DNA from 2 places in the Nocardia sp. NPDC006982 genome. Region 2 is predicted to be linked to the other one. Evidence: riboswitches for the same ligand, from Rfam matches in the RefSeq annotation. Region 2 holds a riboswitch; the other holds the start of a gene.

Region 1 (5,393 bases), on a different contig from region 2:
ACCGTCGTTCGTACTGCGCCAGGGCGCCGGGCTGCCGGGCGTCGAAGGCATCCACTCACAGAGCGAGCTGATCGCGATCGCCGCGCTGATCAGCCAGGGCTGGGCCATTTCGGTGCCGGACTACGAGGGCCTCAACGGACATCTCGCGGTGGCCGAGGAGCCGGGATATATGACCCTCGACGGCATTCGGGCCGCCGAGCGATTCGAACCGCTCGGCCTCGACGGCGCGAATACCCCGGTGGCGCTGTGGGGTTATTCCGGCGGCGGCATGGGCAGCGGCTGGGCCGCAGAGATGCAGCCCGGCTACGCGCCGGAGCTGAACGTGAAAGGGGCCGCGCTCGGTGCGCCGGTCTCGGATGTCGAATCCCTGCTGCACGTCAACGGATCCATGTTCTCCAGCCTCATCGGCATCGGCGTCTCCTCGCTCTACAACGCCTACCCCAAGTTTCGCGAGGTGACCGATCAGTACCTGACGCCCGAGGGCAAGGCGCTGATGAACCGGACCAACTCGCAGTGCCTGCCACGCAACGCACTGACCCAGATGTTCACCGATTACCAACGGATTCTGACGATTCCGATCGCGCAGTACCTCGCGCTACCGGAAATCCGCGAGGTCTTCGACGCGACCGTCCTCGGCAAACACACCCCGATCGCGCCGCTGTTCATCTATCAGGGTGTCCTGGACGAGGCCGTGCCGATCTGGACCACCGATCGCCTGAACCAGCAGTGGTGCGCGGACGGTGCATCGATCGTCTACAAACGCGACCACCTCAGCGAACACCTGACCCTTCCGTCGCTCGGCATGGCCGACACCTTCAACTGGTTGAAGTCCCGCCTCGCTCCGGATGCGCCGGATCAGGTCGGCTGTCGCACCGAGAACGTGGTTTCCATGCTCGCCGATTTCAATGCCATGCTCACCCAGATCGAGATCAACTTGAACGCCACCTTCGGCGCCCTCGGGTTCCCGATCGGCCCACGCGAACGCTGATCACGCAACCTCTCGGCATCGATTTGTGCGAATCCACTCCTGAGCGGCGGATTCTTCGTGTACCTTCCAGAGAGAAGCCCCGGACCACTCGTTGGTCCGGGGCTATCGCCATTTTTACGACACGACCGGCAAATACACCTGTGCGCCGTGGTCGGCGAATTCGGCGGACTTCTCCGCCATACCGGCTTCGATCGCCTCGGTATCCGAAAGCCCCTGGCGCGCGGCGTATTCCCGCACGTCGGCGGAGATGCGCATGGAGCAGAACTTCGGTCCGCACATGGAGCAGAAGTGAGCGGTCTTGGCGGGTTCGGCGGGGAGGGTTTCGTCGTGGTACTCGCGGGCGGTATCCGGATCGAGGGAGAGGGCGAACTGGTCGCGCCAGCGGAATTCGAACCGCGCCTTGGACAACTCGTTATCCCGGTCCTGGGCGTGCGGATGGCCTTTGGCGAGGTCAGCGGCGTGCGCGGCGATCTTGTAGGTGATCACGCCGACCTTCACGTCGTCGCGGTTGGGCAGGCCAAGGTGCTCCTTTGGAGTGACATAGCAGAGCATCGCGGTGCCCGCCTGGGCGATGATGGCCGCGCCGATGGCCGAGGTGATGTGGTCGTAGGCGGGTGCGATATCGGTGGCGAGCGGGCCGAGGGTGTAGAACGGCGCCTCCTCGCACAACTCCTCCTCCAACCGCACGTTCTCCACGATCTTGTGCATCGGCACGTGACCCGGGCCCTCGATCATGACCTGCACGCCATGCGATTTCGCGATCTTGGTCAGCTCACCGAGGGTGCGCAGCTCGGCGAACTGGGCCTCGTCATTGGCATCGGCGATGGAGCCGGGGCGCAGGCCGTCACCGAGGGAGAAGGTCACGTCGTAGCGCGCGAGGATCTCGCAGAGTTCGGCGAAGTTGGTGTACAGGAACGACTCCTGATGATGCGCCAGACACCATGCGGCCATGATGGATCCGCCGCGCGAGACGATGCCGGTGACCCGCTTGGCGGTCAGCGGCACGTAGCGCAGCAGCACACCGGCGTGCACGGTCATATAGTCGACGCCCTGCTCGCACTGCTCGATCACGGTGTCGCGGTAGATTTCCCAGGTGAGCGCGGTCGGATCGCCGTTAACCTTCTCCAGCGCCTGATAGATCGGCACGGTGCCGACCGGCACGGGCGAGTTGCGCATGATCCATTCGCGCGTCTCGTGAATGTTCTTGCCGGTGGACAGATCCATGATGGTGTCCGCGCCCCAGCGGGTGGCCCACACCATCTTCTCCACCTCCTCCGCGATCGAGGAGGACACGGCCGAATTGCCGATATTGGCATTGATCTTCACCAGGAACTTCTTGCCGATAATGGTCGGCTCCAGCTCCGGATGCTTGTGGTTGGCCGGGATGACCGCGCGACCGGCGGCGACCTCGTCGCGCACCAGTTCCGGCGTGACGCCCTCGCGCGCGGCGATGAAGCGCATCTCGGGGGTGATGATGCCCTGCCGCGCCCAGGCCAGCTGGGTTGGCGGACCGTCGACCTCGGGCTTGGTCCAGCTATCGCGCAGCTTGGGTAGCCCGGCCTCGAGATCGATGGACGCCGCGGCGTCGGTGTACGGGCCCGAGGTGTCGTAGACGTCGAAGTGCTCGCCATTGGTCAGATTGATCCGACGCACCGGAATGCGCAGATCATCGACCTGCTGGTAGTGCTTGACGCTGCCTTCGATCGGACCGGTGGTCACGGAATCTACAGGTGTGCCCATGAATATCCTCCCTACGCCGGCATTACCCGGTCAGGTTCATACGGTCGACGGCCCTGAACGCCCGGATTGGGCTAGCCGTCCTCTCAGCCCGCTGGTGCGAGCCCCCGTTGGTGTGTGAAATTTTCCCGCCCGACGATACCTTTCCACGTCCGCGCCCCGCCGGGCGATCGGAGGAACATACAGCGAAGCGCCCGAGGCCCGACCAGGCGCCGGTACATTCCTCAGGGTGAAATTCATCCTGGAGGTAGATCTGGATGCCCTGCCCGACGGCTTGGCCGCGCCGGCCGATCTCGCCGATGAGCTCGGTCGGATCCTGCGCTATTGGGGCGGCAATATGAAGCACTACCAGATCACCGAGGGTGACAGCTCCGCGATCTACAACTCCGGATACCGCGAGGTCGGCTCCTGGCAGATCAGCTGATCTTGCCCTCGTAGGCGTCCCGCATGCCTTGCAGGTCGATCTTCTGCATACCGAGCATCGCCTGCATGGCGCGGTTCGCGGCCGCGCGGTTGGTACTCGTCAACAGGGTGTCGGCTTCGACGGGCCAGATCTGCCAGGGAATACCGTATTTATCGTTGAGCCAACCACATTCGATCGGCTGGCCGCCGTCGGCGAGCAGTGCCGTCCAGAGTCGGTCCACCTCGTCCTGGCTGTCGCAATTCACCAGCAGCGACATGGCGTGGGTGTAGTGGTAATCGCCGCCGCCGTTGATGGCGGTGAACTTCTGTCCGTTGAGTTCGAAATCGACGAGCATCGTCAGCCCGGCTTCGCGCGGACCCACCTCGGAGTAGGGCACGACATTGGTGATCTTCGAATCCTCGAACAACGAACAGTAGAACTCGGCGGCCTCCTCGGCCTGGGTGTCGTACCAGAGGTTCGTGACGATTTTCTGCATGGTGGTCCTCCCGATCGGTGTGCCTGTATTAGTGCCGACGGTGCTGGCGGACGGAATTCATCGCCCGTCAGTAGGACTGGAGCTCGATCAGGGTACCCGCTGGGTCGCGCAGGTGGGCTGTGCGCAGGTTCGGACCCCAGTTCGGTCGATCGGTCGCGGCGGCGGCCAGGGTCGCGCCGTTGCGCAGGCACAGGTCGAGGCTCGTGTCGACGTCGGGCACTCGGCAGACGAACATCACGGCATCTTGCGCGGGTGCGGCGGTGACGGGCAGATCGGTGGTGCCGACGACTTCGGACATCGCGCCGCGATCGAAGAGCACGAGTACCGCTTGGTCGTCGACATCCCAGTTCGCATAGGGGCCCGCCGCGGTGCCTTTGATCAGCTTCGCGCCGATGAGCTCCGGGAGGACGGCGTAGTAGAAGTCGAAGCATTCGGCGAAACGGGTGACGAGCAGTCTCTGGTACAGGGCGTCCACGCTGTCTCCTTATTAGTAGGTGTAACCCTATCGTAGGTTCCACCCTATAATTTGTCCCATGGACTCCGCGCGTGCACTTCCGCCGAGCCTGCTCGGCCTCGAGACCTACCTGCTGTCGCGGGTGGGCAAGGTCGCGCGGGGCCGGTTCGCCGATCGGCTTGCGGCGCGCGGGCTTCGGCTGTGGCATATGGCGGTACTCGCCGCGCTCGCCGATTTCGGGCCGCATGTGCAGCGCGATCTGGGCATTCGGCTCGATATCCATCCGAGCGATGTGGCGAAGATCGTCGACGAATTGGCAAGTGCCGGTCAGGTCGAACGCACCCGCGATCCCGCCGATCGCCGTCGAATGTCGGTGCGGATCACCAGGACCGGCCGGACCTTGTTGCGAGCCCTCGACAAGGAGGCGGGACAAGTACGCGACGAGATCCTGGCTCCGCTGCGTCAGCAGGAGCGAATCGCACTGGCGAACATGATGATTCGACTGTTCGAACACACGCATCCGGACACCGTGGCGGATTGATTCTCGACATGGCGCCTGCCCGATGCCAGCGCGATCGGGCAGGCACGATGGCCATTTCAGGCAGCGGCTTTGCTTTCGGGTTTGTCGATGGCAACCGGCTCGGGAGCCTTGCCGCGCAACGGAACTTCTTCGATGAACCAGGCGATCACAAAGCCGAGTGCGCAGATGGCGGCGGCGGCCAGGAAGACGCGCCCGGTGCCGGTGGCGAAGGCCGCGAGGTAGCCGTGTCCCTCGGTGGGCACATGGCCCTGTAGCGCCCTGGTGAACAGGGATCCGAAAGCCGCGACACCGATTGATCCGCCGAGTGTGCGAAACAGTGTGACCGCACCGGAGGCCGCGCCGATATTCGCCATTTCCACGCTGTTCTGCGCGACGGCGGTGGACAGCTGCATGGAGAAGCCGAGTCCGGTGCCCAGCAGCGTCATGGCGAAACCCGTTGTCAGACGGCCCGTTTCGGCGTCAAGTGTAGAGAGCAGTACTGCGCCCGCGGTCAGGAACAGCCCGCCGAGAATGAAGAAGATCTTGTACTTGCCGGTCGCGGTCATCCGCTTCCCGACGATCTGGGAGACCACCAGCAGCGGCAGCATCATCGGCAGCAGGAGCAGTCCTGAGTTCGCGGCCGAGGCGCCCTGCACCGTCTGCTGGAACAGCGGCAAATACAGCACCGATCCGAACATGATCACGCCGCCGACCAGGGCGGTCAGTGCGGCCAGGGTGAGATTGCGGGCGCGGAAGATCCCAAGCGGAATCACCGGGTCGACGGCCCGGCGTTCG
Region 2 (5,393 bases):
ACCGGACCCCTTTCTCGCCGATCCTTCACTACGGTCGGCCTACCCCGGCCGAGGGCACTCAAACGATTCCGGCACCCGTCCGGATCAGCGATTTGCGCAGTAAACTCCAGTAATGGCCGCGGCCCTGCCCACTGTCGGCGTGGAAGAGGAATTCCTTCTGGCGGATCCGATCACGGGTGCGCCGAGTCCGCGGAATGTCGAAGTCGCGTCGGCGGCCGCCGACGTCGGCATCGATCTGCAGTTGGAGTTGACGCGCTGTCAGGTCGAGATCAATACCGGGGTGCACACCCGGACCCTCGAAATACTCGATGAACTGCGCCGACTCCGCCGCAGCGTGGCGAGTTGCGCGGAGAAGAACGGTGCCAGGCTGCTCGCGGTGGCGGTGCCGCCCACGGTGCCGGATGCGTATCCGGTCACCGATACCCCGCGCTATCGACTCATCGAACACCATTTCGGGTTGCTCGCCCATGAGCAGGGTTTGTGCGGCTGCCATGTCCACGTCGGGGTGCCTTCACGTGATATCGCGGTGCGGGTCGGGAATTATTTGCGGCCCTGGTTACCCGTGTTGTTGTCGTTGACGGCCAATTCGGCGGTCTACCGCGCCACCGATACCGGATACGCCAGCTGGCGCAGCATTATGTGGCGGCGGTGGCCGAGTGCCGGGCCCCCACCGTTCTTCGAATCGGTCGCGGACTACGACGATATGGTGCGGATGATGTTCGCCAGCGGCAGCATTCTCGATACGGCGATGGTGTATTGGGATGTGCGGCCCTCGGCCACCTACCCGACCGTCGAGGTGCGCGTCAGTGATGTACCGGCGACGGTGGAAGAAACAGCGTTGTTGGCCACGCTGATTCGCGCCGCGGTCGTGATGGCCCAGACTGCGATACACGATGGGCTGCCACCGCCACCGGTGCCCGCGGAGGTCTTGCGAGCCGCATATTGGAAGGCCGCCCGATCCGGCCTCGATGGAGACGGGCTCGACACGATCAGCGGCCGCGCCCTCCCGGCCCACACCCTGGTGGCCGGGCTCGTCGACTACCTCACCCCCGCGCTCGAGCAGTCCGGTGACCAGCACTTCGTCGCCGATACCGTCAAAGCAGTTCTTGCACGTGGTAACGGCGCCCGGCGACAACGCACCGCTATGCGCGCGCACGACGATGTCAGCGACGTCATCGATGTGGTCGCCGCCGCCACCCTCGAAGGGTGCTACTGAGACAGACCGAATACCGGACGCAGGCCGCCGTCCCGGACGACCTGTACGGCGACGATCGCCAGTAGCGTCGCACCGGTCACCATGTGCTCGATCGCGTCGGTGATATGGCTCGGAAAGCTGAAGATCAGCACGTGGTGCGAGAACAGCGCCCACACCCCGACCGCGAACCCCCCGCCGATGCCGGCGAGCACGCAGTACCAGGCCGACCACGACTTGCGGGTCGCGACGATCAGCGCGGGTCCGAACAGCAGTAGCCCGGCCACCGCGTGCCAGCCGTTGTAGTCCATGCCGAGCACCGGTGTCGCGGGTGCGTGTGCGCCGAGTTCGAAACTGGGCTCGGCGATCCAGCCCGCGACCGCCCACCCGATATGGACCGCACCGATCACGAAGACGGCCCACTGCAGAAAACTCCACCGCGTCCAGTCGATTCGCCGCTCGACCACCGATTGTTCGCTCATTGCGCCCTCCCCGACCATATCCACTACACAGCGTAGTTGAGATGGTGGTCATCGGAAAGTGCTTCGATGGAGGTATGCCCCTGCTCGTCGGCACATCGGGTTGGCAGTACCAGGACTGGCGCGACGTGCTGTACCCGGCGAATGTTCCGCAGCGTGTGTGGCTCGAAACCTACGCCGCGGGCTTCGCGACGGTCGAGAGCAACAATGCTTTCTATCGACTACCCAGCGGCGAGACCTTCGCGGCATGGCGGGACCGGACACCGTCGGACTTCTGTTTCGCGGTCAAGGCAAGCCGCTTCCTCACCCACATCAAGCGGCTGCGCGAACCCGAGGAGCCGGTGGGACGCTTGATGGCGCACGCCCGCGCGCTCGACGACAAGCTGGGACCGGTGCTGTTGCAGCTTCCGCCGACGCTGCGGGTCGATCCGGCCCTGCTCGACGCCTGCCTACGCTGCTTTCCGCCCGACGTCCGGATCGCGGTCGAACCCAGGCACGAGTCCTGGTGGATTCCCGAAGTTCGTGCAGTGCTGACGGAATGCGGCGCGGCGCTGTGTTGGGCCGACGTCCAGTCCCGTCCCGTCGCGCCGCTGTGGCGCACGACGGACTGGGGTTATCTGCGACTGCACTCCGGACGTGCGACACCCGCACCGCGCTACGGACGCACGGCACTCACCAGTTGGGCGCGACGGCTTGCCGACACGTGGTCGGATCGCGAGCAGGTGTACGTCTACTTCAACAATGATCCCGGCGGTGCAGCGGTTCGCGATGCGGTCGTCTTCGCGCGCGCCGCGGCCACGGCCGGAGCCACCGTCAGTCGAACACCCGCAACGGATTTCAGCTCCCCACGACAGCATTCATGATTGTGCCCGCACTGGTCGCGATGACACCGCCGACCATTGCGCCGGCGAGCATCTTCGGGGATTCCAGGGTCCCACCGCTCCACTTCTCCCAGGCGAACCTGCCGCCCGCGTAGGTGATTCCGGAGACACCCGACAGCAGAACAAACCAGGTCAGGTAGCGAACCATCTGCAGGATCTTCTCCGAATTGGGCGGAGCCTCGGGCGTCGGATTCCCGAGTTGAGCAAGGACGGTCTCGTGCAAGGCGATCAGCATCATGGGCGCGTACTCATTCCAGGTAGAGGCGGACGATGAGCGGCAGATAACCGAGCGATAACCACATCGATACCCCGACAGTATGGGCGGTGGCTGAGATTTTCGGGCCGTCTCGGCGGAACCTGTCTGGAATGTCCGAAGGCAGGCCCGGCGCGTCGGTGCACGGGTGTAGCATTTCGCCCGAATAACCCCAGCGCGGGAGCTCGGGCACGGCCGGGCTGAGAGGGCGGACCCCACGTTTCGCCGACCGCATGAACCTGTCCGGGTAATGCCGGCGTAGGGAGAGCGGTACCGCGATGTCTGCACCCACCATCGATCGATCCGAGCGGCGCGAAGCACCGTTGACCCTGGACCAGCCTGCACCGAAGGTCCTTTCGTTCTGGGACCAGAGCGCGTTCTGGGCGAACCTCGGCGTCAGCCTGTTCGCATTCTCCGGCGCGTACACGGTGCTCGCGCCGAATTCCGAAGGCGGCGCCCAGATCTCCATCGCCGCGGGCATTCTCGCGATGATCATCGGCACGGTGGTCGGCGGGCTCATGCTCGGCCTGGCCGCAGTACCCGGAGCCAAGACCGGTAAGCCCGCGATGATGTTGCTGCGCGGACTGTTCGGCGCGAAACTCAGCTACCTGCCGACGCTGCTCAATATCGCCCAGCTGATCGGCTGGGGCACCTTCGAATTGATCGTCATCGGCGATGCGGCCGAAGAGTTGTTCGACGGTGGCCCGCACTGGGTTTACGTGGTCGCCGCGGGTGTGCTGACGACGGTGCTGACGATCTGGCCGCTCGGTTCGGTGCGAATGCTGCGGCGGTTCGTGACCGTCGGCGTGGTGATCGCGTTGGTCTGGTTCTACATCCAGTTCGTCCGCGCAGGTCTGCCGGATCTCACCACCAACCCGGGCACCGAAGGCGGCGGACCGTTCGGCGTGGATTGGAATCTGTTCTGGGTCGCCACCGATGCGGCGCTTGCGGTTTCGATCTCGTGGGTGCCGGTGGCGGCCGACTACACCCGGCACTCCCGCAGCACCGGCGCGGCATTCGGCGCGGCCAGCGGGGCGTATGCGTTCACCCAGATCATCGCGTATGTGCTCGGACTGTTCGCGCTGGCGCTCGCATCCGGCGACGGCGGGGTGTACTCGCCGTTCCTGACGGTCACCCTCGGAGCGGTGTTCTTCTTCATCTTCGTATTCCGGGAGGCCGACCAGTCGTTCGCGAATGTGTACTCCACGGCCGTCTCGATCCAGAATCTCGCGCCGCGAGTCGACCGCCGGGTGCTCTCGATCGGTCTCGGCATCCTCATCACGCTGCTGGCGCTGCGGCTGAACATGGCGAACTACTTCGGATTCCTCGGCCTGATCGGGTCGGTCTTCGTGCCGCTGCTCGGCGTGCTCGTCGCGGACTTCTTCCTGCGGGCGCGCGACCAGTGGGATACCTCGGCGAATGCGCCGTCACGGTGGGGCATGGTTTTCGCTTGGCTGGTGGGACTTTCGGTCTACCAGCTGATCAACCCGGGCGACGCCGGAGTGTGGACCGACTTCTGGGTGGACGTGCAGGAGAAGCTGCACTTCACCAAGCAGGCGTGGATGAGCGCGTCACTGCTGTCGTTCCTGGCCGCCGTGGTAGTCGCGTGGGGCGTGGGGCGGATTTCGTTGCTGCGCAAGTCCGGTTAGACCTCGAACCAACGCGGCGAGTGCCACCGGTCGCCGACTCGCACCCTCCCGAGTCGACGGACCGGCCGACGGCCGCGGCGCATTCACGCCGAACTGCGGTAATCCACGCGGTACTCGCCGAATTCCGCGATGACGAACTGCCCGATCCGGCATGGACCCGCGGCATCCGGCTGATCACCACCGAACCCGCACTGCGGGGTGAATATCTCAAGGCGCAGGCCGTCATCCAGGAGGCCATCGCGACGGCCATCGCCGCACGCACCGGCCGCGACCTGCACACCGATATGTTCCCCCGGATCATGGCGGGCGCGATCGCGACGGCACTGCAGGTCGCCATCGACCGCTGGGTCGATGCGGACCCGCCCATCGCGGCACTGCCCGTCATCCGGGAAGCGTTGCGGCAACTGTCCTATCTACCAGGAGCCTTTCCCATGGACGTCCCCACCAACCACACCCTCGCCGTGCCCGGAGCGACGCTGTACTACGAAATCCGCGGCACCGGTCCTCTGCTGCTGCTCATCCCTGGCGGCAACGGCGACGCGGGCAGCTTCGACCAGATCGCGGAGCGACTGGCGGATCGCTATACGGTGGTTTCCTACGATCGGCGCGGCTTCTCCCGCAGCCCAGGCCAGGATCACAACGTCCAACTCGACGGCGCTGACGCCGCCGCGCTGCTCACCCACCTCGGCGACCGACCCGCCGCCGTGCTCGGCAGCAGCTCCGGCGCCATCGTCGCGCTCGAATTGCTCACGACGCGACCGGAACTCGTGCACACGCTCATCGCGCACGAACCGCCGCTGGCGACCGTACTGCCCGATGCCGACAAATGGCTCACCTTTTTGGACGACGTCTACCGGACCAGCAAGTCCGACGGCTTCGTTGCCGCCATATCCCAATTCGCCGAGGGTGTCGGGCTGCGCCAGCAACGGCCCGATACCC

What was found. A riboswitch is a leader RNA that binds a small molecule or an ion and turns the genes downstream of it on or off. The one in region 2 is predicted to bind thiamine pyrophosphate.
Region 1: linked by a shared signal. The riboswitch ahead of thiC (phosphomethylpyrimidine synthase ThiC) and the one ahead of ACFYOW_RS31060 (purine-cytosine permease family protein) in region 2 are both predicted to bind thiamine pyrophosphate.

What each region holds. Positions count from the first base shown of each region.
Region 1 covers NZ_JBIAFV010000013.1:125,945-131,337, reverse strand. The annotation lists gene ACFYOW_RS36485 (lipase family protein) at 1-988, shown strand, start outside; gene thiC (phosphomethylpyrimidine synthase ThiC) at 1,103-2,728, opposite strand; TPP riboswitch at 2,720-2,846, opposite strand; gene ACFYOW_RS36475 (hypothetical protein) at 2,955-3,149, shown strand; gene ACFYOW_RS36470 (VOC family protein) at 3,142-3,624, opposite strand; gene ACFYOW_RS36465 (hypothetical protein) at 3,692-4,099, opposite strand; gene ACFYOW_RS36460 (MarR family winged helix-turn-helix transcriptional regulator) at 4,158-4,619, shown strand; gene ACFYOW_RS36455 (MDR family MFS transporter) at 4,676-5,393, opposite strand, start outside.
Region 2 covers NZ_JBIAFV010000009.1:102,675-108,067, forward strand. The annotation lists gene ACFYOW_RS31040 (glutamate--cysteine ligase) at 113-1,216, shown strand; gene ACFYOW_RS31045 (DUF4383 domain-containing protein) at 1,210-1,674, opposite strand; gene ACFYOW_RS31050 (DUF72 domain-containing protein) at 1,749-2,534, shown strand; gene ACFYOW_RS31055 (hypothetical protein) at 2,509-2,790, opposite strand; TPP riboswitch at 2,973-3,087, shown strand; gene ACFYOW_RS31060 (purine-cytosine permease family protein) at 3,084-4,454, shown strand; gene ACFYOW_RS31065 (alpha/beta fold hydrolase) at 4,475-5,393, shown strand, end outside.